Regions from separate parts of the Pseudomonas sp. SO81 genome, predicted to be linked through region 2. Evidence: predicted binding sites of a transcription regulator. Region 2 holds the regulator's gene; the other holds the start of a gene.

Evidence for each region. Region 2 encodes FliA, which starts transcription of late flagellar genes. Its sites were predicted from a motif close to CTAAAGTTTNNNNNNNNNNNGCCGNTAA; they were not measured.
Region 1: the regulator FliA is predicted to act here: its motif matches at 2,544-2,571, upstream of motA (flagellar motor stator protein MotA).

The regions. Positions count from the first base shown of each region.
Region 1 covers NZ_CP126126.1:1,942,418-1,946,703, forward strand. The annotation lists gene rsgA (small ribosomal subunit biogenesis GTPase RsgA) at 1-536, shown strand, start outside; gene motB (flagellar motor protein MotB) at 579-1,619, opposite strand; gene motA (flagellar motor stator protein MotA) at 1,636-2,487, opposite strand; gene OH686_RS09335 (HDOD domain-containing protein) at 2,608-4,128, shown strand; gene OH686_RS09340 (rhodanese-like domain-containing protein) at 4,173-4,286, shown strand, end outside.
Region 2 covers NZ_CP126126.1:574,027-578,312, forward strand. The annotation lists gene OH686_RS02665 (protein phosphatase CheZ) at 1-776, opposite strand, end outside; gene OH686_RS02670 (chemotaxis response regulator CheY) at 796-1,170, opposite strand; gene fliA (RNA polymerase sigma factor FliA) at 1,254-2,000, opposite strand; gene fleN (flagellar synthesis regulator FleN) at 1,997-2,830, opposite strand; gene flhF (flagellar biosynthesis GTPase FlhF) at 2,927-4,252, opposite strand; gene flhA (flagellar biosynthesis protein FlhA) at 4,265-4,286, opposite strand, start outside.

The sequences.
Region 1 (4,286 bases), 1.4 Mb from region 2:
ACCTGGTCGATGAGGAGAACTCCGAACACCTCAACGGCCTGCTCACCACCTACCGCCAGCTGGGCTATCCGCTGCTGGAGGTTTCGGCTCACGAAGGCGACGGCATGGATCAGCTGCGGGCACGCCTGGACGGGCATGTCAGCGTGTTCGTCGGTCAATCCGGGGTCGGCAAGTCGTCGCTGGTCAACAGCCTGCTGCCGGGCGTCGACACCCGCGTCGGACCGCTGTCCGAGGTCACCGGCAAGGGCACCCACACCACCACCACCGCCCGGCTGTTCCACTTCCCCGGCGGCGGCGAGCTGATCGACTCGCCCGGCATCCGCGAGTTCGGCCTCGGCCATGTCAGCCGCGAGGACGTAGAAGCCGGCTTCATCGAGTTCCGCGACCTGCTCGGCACCTGCCGCTTCCGCGACTGCAAGCACGACCGCGAGCCGGGCTGCGCCCTGCTCAAGGCGTTGGAAGATGGCCGCATCCAGCCACAGCGCATGGCCAGCTACCGGCACATCCTGGCCAGCCTGCCTGAACCCGATTATTGATAGAGACGAAAAACGAAGAGGCCGCGATGATCGCGGCCTCTTTCATTCCTGGGGCTGGTCGAACTGCAGCGCACCGTCCTCGAAGATGTTCAGGCGCTGGCGCAGCTCGTCCGCCTGGGCCGGCTCGCCCGGCGCCGCTGGTTCCGAGCCAGGCGCCACTGCCTCGGTGGGCGCCGGCGGCTCGGCGGACTCGGCGGCGCCATCGCCATCCTGCTCGCCCTCGATGGCGCGCTGGGCCTTCTTGGTCAGGACGATGATGTCGATGCGGCGGTTCACCGGATTGAACGGGTCCTTGCGATCGAACAGCGCCGACGAGGCATACCCCACCACCCGCGCCACCCGTGGCTCCGGGTAGCCGCCAGCCACCAGCGTACGCCGCGCGGCGTTAGCGCGGTTGGCAGACAGTTCCCAGTTACCGAACTCGGCCTGGCCGGCGAAGGGCTTGGCGTCGGTATGGCCGCTGACGCTGATCTTGTTCGGCACCGCCTTGATGGTCTCGGCGAGGATCAGCAGGATGTCTTCGAAATAGGGCTGCAGACGGGCGCTGCCGATGTCGAACATGGGCCGGTTCTCGGCATCCATGATCTGGATGCGCAGGCCGTCCTGGGTGATCTCGAAGAGGATCTGGTCCTTGAATTTCTGCAGCTGCGGGTCTTCGTCGACCTTGGTCTGCAGCTCCTGCAGCAGCAGCTCCAGGCGCTCGCGCTCGACCTGCTCGGCCAGCGTCTCGGCCTGGCTGGCATCCATCTCTGCCTGGTCATTCTTGGCATCGACCGCCGCATCGGCAGCGTCCGGAGCATCCTTCAGTTCAGGATTGAGGGTGCGGTCGGGCGCGGGAGTCGGCGTACCGCCCAGGTCGATGACATAGGGGCTGGCGCTTTCGGTAAAGCCGATGGGGTCCTGGAAATAGCCGGAGATGGCCTTCTTCTGTTCCGGGGTGGCCGAAGACATCAGCCACATCACTAGGAAGAAGGCCATCATAGCCGTGGCGAAGTCGGCGAAGGCGATCTTCCAGGCGCCACCGTGGTGGCCGCCGGCGACCTTCTTGACCCGCTTGACCAGTATCGGCTGGTTGTTCTCCATGACCTAGCGACCCGGCTCAGTTGCCACGCATGGCCTGCTCGAGCTCGCTGAAGCTCGGCCGGTGCGCCGGCAGCAGGACCTTGCGACCGAATTCCACGGCCAGGGTCGGCGGCATGCCGGAGGCGGACGCCACCAGAGTGGCCTTGATCGATTCGTACAGGTTCAGCTCTTCCTTGGCGTCATGTTCCAGGGCGGCGGCCAGCGGGGCGAAGAAACCGTAGGAGGCGAGAATGCCGAGGAAGGTGCCGACCAGCGCGGTACCCACCTTCTCGCCGATCTGCGCGTTGTCGGCGGTGGCGAGGATGGACATGGTGATCACGATGCCCAACACCGCCGCCACGATGCCCATGGCCGGCATGCCGTCGGCCACCTTGGCCACCGCGTGGGCCGGGTGTTCCAGCTCTTCCTTCAGGCTGGTGATCTCCATGTCGAAGAGGTTTTCCAGCTCGTGGGGCGCCATGTTGCCACTGGACATGATGCGCAGGTAATCGCAGATGAACGCGGTCATCTGCGCATCCTTGAGAATGGCCGGGTACTTGCTGAAGATCGGGCTGGCGTTGGGGTCCTCGACGTCGGCCTCGATGGCCATCATACCCTCGCGGCGACTCTTGTTGAGGATCTCGTAGAGCAGCTTCAGCACTTCCAGGTAGAAGGCATGAGTGAAGCGGCTGCTGAACATCGCCAGCGACTTCTTGAACACGGTCATGAAGGCGCTGCCGGGGTTGGCCTGGAGAAAGGCCCCCAGGGCGGCACCGCCAATGATCATCACCTCGAAGGGATGCACCAGCGCCATGAACTTGCCGCCCGACAGAATGAAACCGCCGAAAACGCAGCCGAAAACAACCAGGATGCCGATGATCTTGACCATGGGAAATTTGAGCTTGAAGAGTCAGTCGAAAGGGTTCTGTAAAACAACCCTTCTAATTATCGGAAGTATTGCGCCAGACTATAGGCAGTAAAGGCGAAAAGCCAGTTTGGCTCAACCCGCATGCCCACAGACAAGCCCATACCGCGCAGCCTCGATGCCTGGCTCAAACAGCTGGACGAGGTGCGCCTGCCCATCGCCGCCCACCACCACGAGACGGTGCGCCGCGCCCTGCAGGACAGCCGCAAGTCCCTGCGTGAGATCGCCGAGCAGATGCAGGACAGCCCGGCCATCGCCCTGGCCGTACTGCGCGAGACCAACCGCCATACCGGCAGCCTCGGCGAACCGGCCGAGAGCCTGGAGATGGCGCTCAACCGCCTCGGCCTGAAACGTGCGGAAACGCTTCTCGAGCAGATGCCGGTGCTGGACGAGGCGCAGATTCCCCTGCCCCTGCGCCAGTTGCAGCTGATCAGCCTGCACGCCGCGCAACAGGCCAACGGCCTGTTCGCCGGGCGCCTGGCTCGCCTGTGGCAGGAAATCCACTGGGGCAGCCTGCTGTTCCTCGCCCCGTTGTGGCCGCTGGTGACCACCCACCCGCAGCTGTTCGAGGCCTGGGAGCGCCGCGCGCTCGGCCGCGGCGAGCCGCCCTGCAAGGTCGAACGCGAGCTGCTCGGCGTGTCGCTGCCGGCGCTGTGCCTGGCCCTGGCCCGGCACTGGCGCATGCCGGAGTGGATCGTCCAGGGCTATCGCCTGCTGGTCGAAGACCGCCGCCTGCTGGTCAAGGCCCTGCACATCGCCCGCGACAACGAGCATCCGCTGCACCAGCAGCAGCTGCTCGACGAAGACACCAACCTGCGCCGCTGGCTGACCCAGCCAGCCAACAGCATCCTGCTGGCCAACGGCCTGGCCGTCTCCAGCCACCACAACTGGGCCTGCGAGCACCACCTGCGCTGGCAGCGCCTGACCGGGCTGTACCTGCAGGTCGCCCTGCCGGAGATGCAGCAACTGGTTCACCAGCAGGCCGCGCAGAGCGCCCGTCAGTACGAAATGCCCGACCTATGGCACCCGGCCGAGGCGCTGCTGTGGCCCTGGGATGCCTGCCGCCTGAAGGACCTGCAGGCACCCGCCCCGGCGCTCAACCCGCAACTGGATTTGTGGAAGCAACACTGCGCCAAGCTCCTGGCCCAACCCTCGCCATTCGCCAACGTGCTGCAGCTGACCGACAGCGCCTGCCAGGCCCTGCAGGCCAGCGGCATGCAGCGGGTGCTGATCCTGCTGGCCGACCGCACCCACAGCCGTCTGCAGGCCCAGCAGGTCGCCGGCTTGCCGGACGCAGCGGCTCAGCTACGCCTCGATCCGGCGCAGAGCCAGGTGCTGCGCCGCCTGCTGATCGAACCCGGCCAGCTGCGCCTGAGTCCGGCCAACCTGGCCCAGGTCTCGGCCCTACTGCCGGGGACGCTCAAGGCCCTGTTCGATGGCGAGCACCTGCTGCTGCGCTCGCTGGCCAGCAATGGCCGGGTGGTGATGCTGCTGGTGGCGGACCAGGGCGGCGGCGAGATCGGCGCCACGCCCCTGCAGGTGTTCGGCAAGACCGTGCAATGCATCGAGCGCGCCCTGGCCACCTTTGCCCGCCGCGGCACCTAGCCTTTCCGCTACAATCCGCCCTTTCCCATTTCCGGAGGCTCCGCATGTCCGCCTTCTCCGGCCTGCCGCTGGTGATCGAGCCGGCCGACCTGGCTACCCGCCTGCAGGCACCCGAGCTGATCCTGGTCGACCTGAGCCCGGCCGCCCGCTATGCCGAG
Region 2 (4,286 bases):
CTGGACAGCAGATCGTCGACGTCGTCCTGACTGGACGCCACGTCCTCACGCTTATCGGCATGAATCTGCGGACCTTCACCCTTGGAAGGCTCTTTTTGTTGTTCTTGCTCGGCGCGGAGCACGGCATGGTCGTGTTCGATGCCGGCGAAACGGTCGACATGGCTGGCCATCAGCACCAGCTTGAGCAGATTGCTTTCCACTTCGGTGACCAGTTGGGTCACCCGCTTGATCACTTGCCCGGTGAGGTCCTGGAAGTCCTGCGCCAGCAGGATGTCGTTCAGGTGGCCGGACAGTTTCTGGCTGTCGCGCTCGCTGCGGGCGAGGTACAGCTCGATGCGTTTGGCCAGGTCACGGAAGGCGTCGGCGCCCATCTCGCGGCGCATGAACTTGCCCCACTCGGCCGACAGGCTCTGCGCCTCGTCGCCCAGGTCGTTGACCAGCGGCGCGCTCTGCTCGACCAGATCCATGGTGCGGTTGGCCGCCTTCTCGGTCATTTTGACCACGTAGGACAGACGCTCGGTGGCATCGGAGATCTGCGAGATTTCCTGGGCGCCCGGCATGTGCGGGTCGATCTGGAAATTGACTATCGCGTTGTGCAGCTCGCGGGTGAGCTTGCCGACTTCCTGGTACAGGCCGTGATCGCGCGCCTTGCTCAACTCGTGGATCAGCTGTACCGCTTCGCCGAAGCGACCCTTCTCAAGGCTGTCGACGAGTTGGGTAGCATGTGTCTTCAGGGTCGATTCGAGTTCGCCCAGGGTTGAATCATCGTGTGCCATAGCGCCCTCGCGGCGGACATCAGCCGTTAACCCGTTCGAAGATCTTCTCGATCTTCTCCTTAAGCACCTGGGCGGTGAACGGCTTGACCACATAGCCGTTCACACCGGCCTGGGCGGCCTCGATGATCTGCTCGCGCTTGGCTTCCGCAGTCACCATCAGTACCGGCAGGGTCTTCAGGCGGTCGTCGGCGCGCACCGCGCGCAACAGGTCGATGCCGGTCATGCCGGGCATGTTCCAGTCAGTCACCAGGAAGTCGAAGCTGCCGCTCTGCAGCATGGGCAGAGCGGTGTTGCCGTCGTCGGCCTCCGCGGTGTTGGTGAACCCCAGATCACGCAGGAGGTTCTTGATGATCCGTCGCATCGTCGAAAAATCGTCAACGATGAGGATTTTCATGTTCTTGTCCAAGTCGACCTCCGTACAGTCCTAAACGCCTCCGGCAGCCCGGTAGCGTCGCAAATCATGAAACCGGCTCGCCGTCAGCTGGCCCGCCACTCGCCCAGCCTGGACCGCAAACGCGCGGCGCACTGGCTGTGCAACTGGCTGACCCGGGATTCGCTGACCCCCAGGACTTCGCCGATTTCCTTCAAATTCAATTCTTCGTCGTAGTACAGCGACAGCACCAGGCGCTCGCGCTCCGGCAGGTTGGCGATGGCATCGGCCAGGGCCGCCTGGAAGCGTTCATCTTCCAGACCATGCAAGGGCCCTCCGTGACTGCTGCTGACATCCTCGTGCAGACCGCCGCTCTCGCCGTCCTGAACCAGGTCGTCGAAGCTGAACAGGCGACTGCCCAGAGTGTCGCCAAGGATGCCGTAGTAATCCTCGAGACTCAATTGGAGTTCGGCCGCAACCTCTTGATCTTTAGCGTCTCTTCCGGTGCGCGCCTCGATTGCACGAATCGCGTCGCTGACCATGCGGGTATTGCGGTGTACCGAACGCGGCGCCCAGTCGCCCTTGCGCACCTCGTCCAGCATGGCGCCGCGGATGCGGATGCCGGCGTAGGTTTCGAAGCTGGCGCCCTTGCTGCCGTCGTATTTTTTCGAAGCTTCCAGTAGACCGATCATGCCCGCCTGGATCAGGTCGTCGACCTGCACACTGGCCGGCAAGCGTGCCAGCAGGTGATAGGCGATGCGCTTGACCAGGGGCGCGTAGCGCTCGATCAATTGGTGCTGGGAATCCTGCGCCTGCGCCTTGTTGTACATGCGTAGTCCACTGGCTGCTGTCATACGGCCGTACCCGCGATCGGTTGCTGCACCAGACGCTCGACGAAGAACTCCAGATGGCCGCGCGGGTTGGCCGGCAGCGGCCAGGTGTCGACTTTCTGGGCGATCGCCTTGAACGCCAGTGCGCATTTCGAGCGCGGGAAGGCTTCGTATACCGCGCGCTGCTTCTGCACGGCCTTGCGTACGGACTCGTCATAGGGCACTGCCCCGACGTATTGCAAAGCCACATCGAGAAAACGGTCGGTTACCTTGGTCAGCTTAGCAAACAGATTGCGCCCTTCCTGCGGCGTATGGGCCATGTTGGCCAGCACGCGGAAGCGGCTCATGCCGTAGTCGCGATTGAGCAGCTTGATCAGCGCATAGGCGTCGGTGATCGAAGTCGGCTCGTCGCAGACCACCACGATGACTTCCTGCGCCGCGCGCACGAAGCTGACCACGCCGTCGCCGATGCCGGCGGCGGTGTCGATGACTAGGACATCGAGGTTGTCGCTGATGTCGCTGAAGGCCTGGATCAGGCCGGCATGCTGCACCGGCGACAACTGCACCATGCTCTGCGTGCCCGAGGCGGCCGGCACGATGCGCACGCCGCCGGGACCCTGGATCAGCACATCTTTGAGATCGCACTCGCCGGCGATCACGTCGGCCAGGGTGCGCTTGGCGGTCAGGCCGAGCAGGACGTCGACGTTGGCCAGGCCCAGGTCGGCGTCCATCAGCATGACCCGGCGACCGAGGTCGGCCAGCGCCAGCGACAGATTCACCGACACATTGGTCTTGCCGACACCGCCCTTGCCGCCTGTGACTGCGATCACCTGTACGGGATGCATACTACCCATGTTCTTCTCTTACCTTGACTTGCCTGGACTGGGCTGGTCGGGCAACCACACCGACCCTTTCCTAACACTAGAACGCCTTGCACGCTGCCGCCTGCCTTATCCCACGCGGCGCGCCGGGTGGTGGTACAGGCCGGCGAACATATCCGCCATGGCCTCCTCGCTTGGATCTTCGGCGGTCTGCAGGCTCACGGCGCGACTCACCAGCTGATGGCTGCGCGGCACCTGCAGATCGTCCGGAATCTTCGGCCCATCTGCCAGATAGGCTACCGGTAGATGCTGGCTGATAGCCAGCCCCAGAACTTCACCCAGGTTGGCGGCTTCATCGACCTTGCTCAGGATGCACCCGGCCAGGCCGCACTGCTTGTAGCTGTGATAGGCGGCCTTGAGCACCTGAGCCTGGCTGGTAGCGGCCAGCACCAGATAGTTTTTCGATTTGACCCCACGCGCGGCCAGACTCTCCAACTGCAGACGCAGAGCCGGATCATTGCCTGGCAGGCCGGCGGTATCGATCAGCACCACTTTCTTGCGCGCCAGCGGGGCCAGGGCCTGAACCAGGGACTGGCCCGGGTCGACCTGGGTCACCGGTACGTTGAGGATGCGACCGAGGGTCTTGATCTGCTCCTGGGCGCCGATGCGGAAGCTGTCCATGCTGACCAGGGCGATGCTCTGCGGGCCGTATTTCAGCACGTAGCGCGCCGCCATCTTGGCCAGGGTGGTGGTCTTGCCCATGCCGGCCGGGCCGACCAGGGCGATCACACCGCCCTCTTCCAGCGGCTCCACTTCGGGCGTCTTGATCGCATGAGCCAGGTGGGCCAGCAGCATGCGCCAGGCCTGACGCGGCTCGGCGACTTTGGCCACGCGCTCCAGCAGGGCCTTGGACAGCTCGGCGGACAGGCCCATGCGCTGCAGGCGGCGCCACAGGTTGGCCTGTTGCGGCTTGCGATTCTGCAGCTGGCCCCAGGCGATGGAGCCCAGCTGTACTTCGATCAGCTCGCGCAGGCCGTGCAGCTCGAAGCGCATGGCATCCAGGGCGCGCTGATCCACCGCAGCGGCAGCCGGCTTGATTGCGGGCTGTGCGGCGGCCACCGGGCGCTGAGCCTTGACGGCGGTGGCCGGCAGCTCCGGGGCGACCAGCGATTCGTTGGCGAACAGCTGGCGGTCCTTGCGCTCGTCGGCCACGGCGCGAATGGTCAGCTCGGCCTGGGCATTGGCGATCTTCGCCTGAGTCTTGCGCAGCTCGGCTTCCAGCGCCGGGTTGGCCTGACGTGCCGGAGCGGTCGGCTGGTAGTCCAGGGCAGCGGTCAGCTCCACGCCACCGGCCACACGGCGATTGCCGATGATGGAGGCATCGGCGCCCAGCTCATCACGCACCAGTTTCATGGCGGTACGCATATCGGCGGCGAAGAAGCGTTTGACTTGCATGGCTTAGAACCCTCAGTTCTGGCCGACCGTAGCA